DNA from 2 places in the Micromonospora cremea genome. Region 2 is predicted to be linked to the other one. Evidence: riboswitches for the same ligand, from Rfam matches in the RefSeq annotation. Region 2 holds a riboswitch; the other holds the start of a gene.
The links. Region 2 has a riboswitch for ZMP and ZTP ahead of BUS84_RS32310 (bifunctional 5,10-methylenetetrahydrofolate dehydrogenase/5,10-methenyltetrahydrofolate cyclohydrolase). Riboswitches for the same ligand answer to the same signal wherever they lie in the genome.
Positions count from the first base shown of each region.

Region 1: it holds a riboswitch for ZMP and ZTP, as region 2 does, so the genes downstream of both, BUS84_RS08800 (glycine hydroxymethyltransferase) here and BUS84_RS32310 (bifunctional 5,10-methylenetetrahydrofolate dehydrogenase/5,10-methenyltetrahydrofolate cyclohydrolase) in region 2, are expected to answer to the same signal.

Region 1 is NZ_FSQT01000001.1:1,910,382-1,915,204, forward strand. Features, by position in the region: gene BUS84_RS08785 (S8 family peptidase) at 1-570, shown strand, start outside; gene BUS84_RS08790 (hemerythrin domain-containing protein) at 696-1,196, shown strand; gene BUS84_RS40615 (SDR family NAD(P)-dependent oxidoreductase) at 1,276-1,635, opposite strand; partial or broken gene BUS84_RS40620 (SDR family NAD(P)-dependent oxidoreductase) at 1,697-2,269, opposite strand; ZMP/ZTP riboswitch at 2,231-2,320, shown strand; gene BUS84_RS08800 (glycine hydroxymethyltransferase) at 2,339-3,775, shown strand; gene BUS84_RS08805 (hypothetical protein) at 3,876-4,136, opposite strand; gene BUS84_RS08810 (alpha-hydroxy acid oxidase) at 4,234-4,823, opposite strand, start outside.
Region 2 is NZ_FSQT01000002.1:4,013,226-4,018,048, reverse strand. Features, by position in the region: gene BUS84_RS32320 (ATP-binding cassette domain-containing protein) at 1-237, opposite strand, end outside; gene BUS84_RS32315 (TetR/AcrR family transcriptional regulator) at 280-1,014, shown strand; gene BUS84_RS32310 (bifunctional 5,10-methylenetetrahydrofolate dehydrogenase/5,10-methenyltetrahydrofolate cyclohydrolase) at 1,260-2,147, opposite strand; ZMP/ZTP riboswitch at 2,160-2,242, opposite strand; gene BUS84_RS32305 (glycosyltransferase) at 2,347-3,504, opposite strand; gene BUS84_RS32300 (TetR/AcrR family transcriptional regulator) at 3,545-4,165, shown strand; gene BUS84_RS32295 (DeoR/GlpR family DNA-binding transcription regulator) at 4,178-4,823, opposite strand, start outside.

The sequences.
Region 1 (4,823 bases), on a different contig from region 2:
TCCGCGGGCAACTCCAACGTCGACCTGGCGCACAAGACGGTCGACGCGGGCAGCCCGAACAACGGGACGCCCGAGGTGCGCGAGATCAACAGCGCCTGCGTCGACCTGCCGGCCGAGGCGCCGGGCGTGGTGACCGTCTCGGCGGTCGGCCCGACCGGGGAGAAGAGCTACTACTCCTCGTACGGCCAGGGCGTCGTGGACGTCACCGCTCCGGGTGGTGACACCCGGTTCCGTACCCAGGGTGCCCAGTCGACGCTGACCGACGGCATCCTGTCCACCACCTTCAACACGGCGACGCGGACCAACGGCTGGGGCTACAAGCAGGGCACCTCGATGTCCGGCCCGCACGTCGCCGGCGTCGCGGCGCTGGCGGCCTCGGCCCACCCGGGCATGTCCCCGGGCCAGCTGGCGTCGTTCCTGGAGCGCACAGCCCAGGCGCAGAGCTGCCCCGCTGGTGTCTACAACCCGGTGCCGCTGCTGGGTGCCGCCTTCGACGCGACCTGCTCCGGCGGGGCGCGGACCGGCTTCTACGGCGCGGGCATGGTGAGCGCGTACAACGTGGTCCGCTGACCAACGGTACGACCAGTGTGGGGCCTGGCGCTTCGGCGCCGGGCCCCACCCGTTCGCCCCTGTTTCCGCAGTTCATCCCCCGGGTACGGGATCGACACCAGACGAGATCCAGGGAGGTCATACCGGTGTCGACCGATGCCATCGTCCTGCTCAAAGAGGACCACAAGGAGATGCGCCGCCTGTTCAAGGCTTTCCAGGATGCCGAGGAGTGGCCGGCGAGCCAACGGCAGAAGCTGGTGGGCCAGATCCTGGAGGCCCTGACCGTGCACACCTACCTGGAGAACGAGGTGATATACCCGGAGATCCGCCGGCTCCTGCCCGACCTGAAGGACGACATCCTCGAGTCGTACGAGGAGCACCACGTGGCCGACCTGCTCTGCTTCGAGCTGGCCGGGATGGACGCCAAGGACGAGCGCTTCAACGCCAAGACGACGGTGCTGATCGAGAACGTCACGCACCACGTCGAGGAGGAGGAGCAGGAGTGGTTCCCCAAGGTGCGCGAGGCACTGGGCCGCAAGCAGCTCCAGGAGATCGGCGAGAAGATGATCGCGCTGCGCGCGGACGCGCCGCGTACCCCCAGCGAGCCGAAGGCGATCAAGAAGGCGATCGACGCGGTGACCGCCTGAGCCACCCCGCGTACGACGAAGGGCCCGGCACCGTGCCGGGCCCTCGTGGTGCGCCACCCCGCTCGGGGCGGCGCCGCGCTCAGTCGCCCGAGCCCGGCTCGGCCATCCGGCGGTGCTGCTCGGACTTGAGCTTGTCCGGGACGATCTTGCCGGCCGCGGTCTGCACCTTGTTCATCAGCGAACCCGCGGTGACCGTCTGGTCGCCCTTCATCAGCGCGGCGAAGCCCTGCGCGGCGACCTTCGCCGGGTCGTCCTTCTTCCCGGAGCCGACCCGGGTGTCCTCCATGTCGGCCCGGTCGAAGAACTCGGTGTCGGTCGGCCCGGGCATCAGCGAGGTCGCCGTGACGCCGCTGTCCTTCAGTTCGTTGCGCAGCGCCTCGGCGAAGGACTGCACGAACGACTTCGACGCGTTGTAGACCGCCTGGAACGGCCCGGGCATGGTGGAGGCGATCGGACGAGGTGAACAGCACCCGGCCCGCCCTGCGCTCGACCATCCCCGGCAGCAGCCGCTTGGCCAGGTGCACCGTCGCGCGGACGGTGAGGTCGACGATCTCGAGCTCGTCACGCAGGTCGGTGCCGCCGACGAAGGCCCCGCCGGCACCCCGGCCGGCGTTGAGCGCCAGGGCCTCGATCGGGCGGCCGGTCGAGGCGACGGCCGACGCCAGCTCCTCCACACCCTGCTCGCGGGCCAGGTCGACGCGGACCGGCTGGACCTGCGGGCCGCCGTCGCGACGCAGCTTCTGCGCCGCCGCCGTGATGCCATCGTCCTCGGCGGCGATGACCAGGTCGAAGCCGTGCTCGGCGAACTGCGCGGCCAGCTCGTACCCGATCCCGCTGGACGCCCCGGTCACCACCGCGAGCGGCCGCTCGGTGGTCGGTGTGGTCATGGTGTCGACTCCTCTCGTGCGGACGGCGGCCGCACCCGCACCGGTGCGGCAGACCCCTACCGAATGCCCTGCCACGCCCCGTCCAACCACCTCGGCGGGCCGCGTCCGGAGGTCGGCCGGGCGGGCCCGGGTCGGCCCGGTAGGATCGGCCCGGGCCGTTACTGGCGCGTGGGGATGGAGAACCATCGGGGAGCGGCCCCGTCACGAGGACGTTTGCCGAGCGCCTGGGCCTTCCGCACGCCTGTAGGAGGTCGCATGTCGCGCAACGCCGAGTCCACCGCATTCCGGAGTGCCCTTGAGGTGATCCGGGCCGTCGAGCCGCGGGTGGCCGACGCCATCGGCGCCGAGCTGACCGATCAGCGGGAGTCTCTCAAGCTCATCGCCAGCGAAAACTACGCCTCTCCAGCGACCCTGCTCGCGATGGGCAACTGGTTCAGCGACAAGTACGCCGAGGGCACCGTCGGGCGCCGCTTCTACGCCGGTTGCCAGAACGTCGACACCGTCGAGGCACTCGCCGCCGAGCACGCCCGCGAGCTGTTCGGCGCGGCGCACGCCTACGTGCAGCCGCACTCGGGCATCGACGCCAACCTGGTCGCGTTCTGGGCGGTGCTGGCCGACCGGGTGGAGTCCCCCGCGCTGAAGAAGGCGCAGGTACGCCAGGTCAACGACCTCACCGAGGCCGACTGGTTCGCGCTGCGTCGCGAGCTGGGCAACCAGCGGATGCTCGGCATGTCGCTGGACGCTGGCGGCCACCTCACCCACGGCTTCCGGCCGAACATCTCCGGCAAGATGTTCGACCAGCGCAGCTACGGCACCGACCCGGCGACCGGTCTGATCGACTACGACCAGGTGGCCGAGGCGGCCCGCGAGTTCAAGCCGCTGATCCTGGTCGGCGGCTACTCGGCGTACCCCCGGAAGGTGAACTTCCGGATCCTGCGGGAGATCGCCGACTCGGTCGGCGCCACCTTCATGGTCGACATGGCGCACTTCGCCGGCCTGGTGGCGGGCAAGGTGTTCACCGGCGACTTCGACCCGGTGCCGCACGCGCACATCGTCACCACCACCACGCACAAGTCGCTGCGCGGCCCGCGCGGCGGCATGGTGCTCTGCCAGCCGGAGCTGGCCGACCAGGTGGACCGGGGCTGCCCGATGGTGCTCGGTGGCCCGCTGCCGCACGTGATGGCCGCCAAGGCGGTCGCGCTGGCCGAGGCCCGCCGCCCCGACTTCGCCGACTACGCCCAGCGGATCGTGGACAACGCGCAGGCCCTCGCGGAGGGGCTGCTGAGCCGGGGCGCGAAGCTGGTCACCGGCGGCACCGACAACCACCTGGTGCTGATCGACGTGTCCGGCTACGGGCTCACCGGCCGGCAGGCCGAGCAGGCGCTGCTGGACTCGGGCATCGTCACCAACCGCAACTCGGTCCCGCAGGACCCGAACGGCGCGTGGTACACCTCGGGCATCCGGATCGGCACCCCGGCTCTGACCACCCGGGGCCTGGGCACCGCGGAGATGGACCAGACCGCGGAGCTCATGCACACCGTGCTCACCCAGACCACGGCCGGCGCCAACGCCGACGGCACCCCCTCGAAGGCCAAGTACACCCTCGACCCGGCCCTCGCCGACAAGATCGCCCGCCAGGCCACCGACCTGCTGGCACCGTTCCCGCTCTACCCCACCGTCGACCTCACCTGAGCACCAGCCCGACCAGTCTCGTCGATCATGGAGTTGTGGGTGCCCGGTACGGGCGGTGCCACCACAACTCCATGATCGGCGAGGGGCGGGTGGTGCAGGGTCAGGCCAGGGGACGCTTGAGGTGGTAGCGGTGTACCTCGGTGCTGCCCTGCACGTTGTTCACGTCCTCGACGGCGGAGACCAGCTCCCAGCCCTCCCGGCCGGCGCGGTTGAGGTGCGCGATGGCGGTGTCGCCGAAGGCGGTGATGTCCTTGCGGGAACCGTCCGGCGCGTACCAGACGAACGAGACGTGAAAATTGCGGCCCTGTCCCTGATAGCGGCGGACGAGCAGGGCGTACTCCCAGGCAACCATGCGGCCCATTATGACCGTCCACCCAGGACGCCGGTACGCGGGTCGTCGCGCTATGCCATCCGATGAACGCGGTGTGTCAACACACCGAGCGGGTCGCAGCCACCGCTCAGCTCACCGCCACCGTGCGTAGCTCGCCGGCCGCCGCCGGGTCGGGGCAGCCGGCGAGGGTCAACGCGTCGCGCAGTTCGGCGGCGAGCAGCGCCAGCGCGTCCCGCGCGGCGGGCTCGCCGCCGACTGCCAGCGCCCAGAGCAGCGGGCGGCCGACCAGCACGCCGACGGCGCCCAACGCGAGCGCCCGCAGCACGTCGGTGCCACCGCGGATGCCGCTGTCCAACAGCACCTGGCAGCGGTCGCCGACCGCGTCGACCACCTCCGGCAGCATGGTGACGCTGGCCGGCGCCCCGTCCAGCTGCCGGCCGCCGTGGTTGGAGACGACCACCGCGTCCGCGCCGGTCCGTACCGCCTCGACCGCGTCCCGGGGGTCCAGCACCCCCTTGACCACCAGCGGCAGGTCGACGTGCTCGCGCAGCCAGGCCAGATCCGCCCAGCGCAGCGCCGGCGCGAACGACGCGTCGGTGTGCGCGTCGTTCGCGGACAGCCCAGGAGCGCCGGCGTGCGCCAGGGCGTCCCGCCCGCCGGGCAGGTTCGCGGCGATCACCTCGGCGGGCAGCCGGAACGCGTTGCGCAGGTCCCGGG
Region 2 (4,823 bases):
GATCGACCGGCGGACCGCCGCCGGCGCGGAGACGACGTCATGTCCGGCCACCACGGCCCGGCCGCCGTCCGGACGCAGCAGCGTGGAGAGCACTTTGACCGCCGTCGTCTTGCCGGCGCCGTTCGGCCCCAGCAGCGCCGCGACGCTGCCGCGTTCGACCCGCAGGTCAACACCATCGAGTACGGCGACATCGCCGAACCGCTTCGTGAGTGATTCAAGCTCGACTGTGTACGTCATAAACTCAGTGTATGCCATACACCAGGTATAGGATCAACCCCGATGGAACGTGCGATGTCGCCGCTCGAGGCGGTTTGGTCGGCCAAGCCCACTCCCGAACCACGGGAGGGGCTGTCACTTGCACGCATCGTCAGCACCGCGATCGAGATCGCCAACACCGACGGCCTCGGCGCCGTGTCGATGAGCCGGGTCGCCAAGAGCCTCGGGTTCACCACGATGTCGCTCTACCGGCACGTTGGGAGCAAGGAAGAGCTGATCCTGCACATGCAGGAGGCCGCCGTCGGCCCCCCACCCACGGACCTGGTCACGGGCCAGGGCTGGCGGGCGGACCTGGAACGCTGGGCGTGGACCGTCGTGCGCAAGTTCCGCCGCCACCCGTGGCTCCTGCAGACGCTGACGATGTTCGGCCCGCCCGCCACGCCGCACCAACTCGGCTGGCTCGAGTACGGACTCCGCGCACTCGGCTCGACTCCACTCGACGAAGGCGAGAAGGTGGCGGCCATCCTGCTCGTCCAGGCCCACAGCTTGGCCGACCTGACGTTCCACGCGGCCGGTGCTGCCACCGCGGCCGACGACACCGACCCGTACGAGACGCTCTTCACCCGCGTCATCGATCCAACGCGGTTCCCCGCGCTGATGGCCGCGTTCACCGGCGGCGGCTTCGCCTCGACCGACGACCCCGAGGCCGACCGCGACTGGCTGTACCAGTTCGGCCTGCAAAGGATCCTCGACGGCGTCCAGGTCCTCGTCGAGCAACGCCTCGCCCGCGAAGCCTGACGACCCGCCCTCTCCCCTCCCCCGTCCAGCCTGTTGACCAAGAGGTTTGCGTCAAGAACCGCGTTCCCGTTGACGCAAACCTCTTGATCGAAACGGCGGCGCTGGCCCGGGGGCCAGGGGCCGTGAAGCGCTGGCGACAGCACCCCGGCATGGTCAACTCGACATCAGCGATATCGCGGTATCCCGGTCGCAGGAAACCCCGATATCCGCGGAACCCGCGGACCTTGCCTGCCCGTCGACGATCCCTATCCGACCTGACGCTCGGCGGCGGCGACGGCGTTGCGGAAGAGCATGGCCACCGTGGTCGGGCCCACGCCGCCCACGCGCGGGGTGATCGCCCCGGCGACCGCGGCGCACGTCTCGTCGACGTCCGGCAGCAGCCGCCGACCCGCGTACCGCACGCCGCCGCCGATGACGACGGCCCCCGGCTTGACGTGCTCGGGCTGGATGATGCCGGGCACGCCAGCAGCAGCGATCAGGATGTCGGCTCGGCGGGTGTATCGGGGCCAGTCGGCGACGCCGGTGTGCACGACCGTGACGGCCGCGTTGGCGGTGGGGCGCTTCTGGGCGAGAAGGGTCGCGAGTGGCCGCCCGAGCGTGGCACCGCGGCCGAGGATGACCACCTCGCGCCCGGAGACCGGAATGCCATGGTGGGCCAGCAACGCCTCGATGCCGGCTGGCGTGCAGGGCACCGGGCCCGGCAGCCCGAGTGCGAGCCGACCGAGGTTCAGCGGATGCATGCCGTCGACGTCCTTGTCCGGGTCGATCCTCTGCAACGCCGCGTCGTAGTCCAGGTGGCCGGGGACCGGATACTGCACGAGGATTCCGTGTACTGCGGGGTCGGCGTTGAAAGCGGCGATCACCTCGTGGAGTTGTTCCTGCGTGGCATCGGCGGGCAGGTGGCGGTGCGGCGAGGCGAAGCCCAGCCCGGCGGCCTGGCGCTGCTTGATGCCGATGTAGCCGGCACTGGCGTCGTCGTCGCCGACCAGAACGGTGGCCAGGGCCGGGACGACGCCCGCGTCGCGGAGTCTGGCCACCCGCACGGCAACGTCGGCGAGGACCGCGTCGGCCACCGGCTGACCGGGCAGCAGCGTAGCGGCGTGGGTGGTGGTCGTCTCTGCGGTTGACGGCATGGCTCTCCCCAGCGCGGAAGCCCAGGCGGTCGACCCCCGCGATGAGCTCCCCGATGGTTCTGCCATCCCAGGTGCCGCCAGTCGCGTCGCCTCCCAGTCTGCCCCACGGCCCGGGCATCGGACCAGCAGGCTCGACCTGTGGCCAGCGATTCTGGTGGGAAAAGCCCGCCGAGTGCCGTTCCCACCAGGATCCGGCGAGCTACCCGGTCACCTCGGCGCACAGGCGCTCGGCGACCTCGTCGGGGGACGGCATCACGCTGACCTCGGCGCTGATCCGGCGCGCCTCAACGGTGAACGTCGGCTCATCGAGCAGCCGGCGCAGGGCCGCCGCAATGGCCGCCGGCTCGGCCTGCCCGGGCGCCAGTGCGAGGCCCGCGCCGGACGCCGAGACCCGATCCGCCTGGATGAACTGGTCGGCGCCCTGCGGCACGACCACCATCGGGATGCCACGGGCCAGCGTGCCGAGGGTGGTGCCGGCGCCACCGTGCGAGATGACCGCGTCGACGTTCCCCAGCAACTGGGCCAGCGGCACGAACGGGCTGAACTCCACCCGGTCCGAGTCGAGCTGGTAGTCCTCCGGCTTGCCGTCCAGGCCGAGCGTGGCCAGCACGTCGACGTCGAGGGCGGTGAGGGCGCCCAGCAGCGGGCCGACCACGGCCGGGTCGGCGAAGACGGTACCGAAGCTCACCAGCACGCGGCGGCGACCGCCGGCCGCCGGGGCGTCGGCGCCGGTCGGGGCGTCGAGCGCCTGGTGGGGTTCCGGTCGCAGCGCGATCCGCTGCACGCCCGGGGGTACGGCGAAGTCCGGGAACTGAAGGCCGGGCGGGCAGGTGTCCAGCAGCCAGCGGCCGGAGGGGGTGTGCTCCGGCGCTGGCAGTCCCCGCTCCTCGTAGCGCGTGCGGACCACGGCAGTCAGCACGTCGGTGAACTCGGCCGGCACCGACGGCCCGAAGGCGAGGGTGGCCAGCGGTACGCCGAGCCCGGCGGCGACCAGCGGTCCCACGAAGTCGACCATCTCGTTGATGATCAGATCCGGCTGCCAGCGCTTCGCCTGCGCCAACGCCTCATCGGCGGTCAGGTCGACCCGGACCCCGGCGAAGAACTCGGCGACCGCCTCCGGAGTGGGCTCTGTCGCGGGGTTGAGGCCCAGCTTGCGACCCACCTCGGCGAAGAGCACGTCCGGCATGGGCCCGGCCGGCAGCAGCTCAATGCCCTCGGGTGCGATGAGCGGGGTCATGCCCACGGCGGTGACGACGGCGACGTCATGGCCCTGCCGGCGGAACGCTCGGGCCAGAGGCAGCAGGGGGAGAAAGTGCCCGAAAGCGGGCGTGGTTGAGAAGAGGACGCGCATAGTCATCAGAATAGCCTTCTGATGAAGCGAGCCGTATAGTGCCCTGATGGCAGCCGCTCAACCACGCGCCAGCCGGCGCCAGGAGAGCGCCGAGCAGACCCGCAGGTTGATCTTGGAAGCGGCCCAGGACCTTTTCATCGCCCAGGGATACGCGACGACCACGATCAACGACATCGCCGCGCGGGCCCGGGTGGCCGTGGCGACCGTGTACACCAGCGTCGGCGGCAAGCCGACCCTGCTGCGAGCGCTGATCGAGGCGGGCGTGAACGACCCGGAGACCGCCCGGAACGTGGCGGCCATTGCGGTCGCCGCCGACCCTCGCGAGGTCCTGCGTCTGATCGGCGTCGGAACGCGGTACGGCCACCAGCACCACCACCAGCAGGTCCACCTGATGAAGGCAGCGGCCGGCATGACACCGAGCGCGGCGGCCGTGGCACGGCACGCGGCGACGGCCTACCGGCGGGCGCTGCGAGTGGGCGCGGTACGACTCGACGAGCTCTCCGCCCTGCGCCCCGGCCTCACCGTCGAGCGGGCCACCCAGGTGCTGTGGTTCTACTTCGGGCTGCACTCCTGGCCGCAGCTCGTCGACGAGGGCGGCTGGTCGTACGACGAGGCGGAACGGTGGCTGGTTGACCGGGCCACCGAGGCACTGCTCCCCCCGAGCTGACCGCCGGGGCCGTCAACCGGCCTGGACGACGACCAGCTCGCCGACCTGCTCGCCGATGGCGGTACGCGCCTCCGCCGGCAGCCCGACGTCGGTGATCAGCACGTCGGCCGCCTCCAACGGGGCGATGGTGGCGATGCCGATGGTCTCCCACTTGGTGTGGTCGGCGAGGACCACCAGCCGCCGGGCGGCGCCGATCAGGCACCGGTTGACCCCGGCCTCCAGCAGGTTCGGCGTGGTGAAGCCGGTCCGTGGGCTGAGGCCGTGCACACCGAGGAAGAGCAGGTCGACGTTGAGCGCGCTGATCGCCGCCTCGGCCACCGGCCCGGTCAGCGCGTCCGACGGGGTACGGATGCCGCCGGTGAGCACCACTGTCTGGTCGGCGCGCGGATTCTGGTAGAGGGCGTCGGCCACCGGGATCGAGTTGGTCACCACGGTCAGCCCCCGTACGTCGGAGAGCAGTGTGGCCAGCGCGGCGGTGGTGGTGCCGGCCGAGAGTGCGATGGCCATCCCCGGCTCCACCATGGTCGCGGCCCGCTCGGCGATGGCCCGCTTCTCCGCCTGCTGGCGGATCGACTTCGCGGCGAAGCCGGGCTCCTCGGCGGAGCCCGGCCCGGCCAGCGTCGCGCCGCCGTGCACCTTGTCCACCAGACCGCGTTCG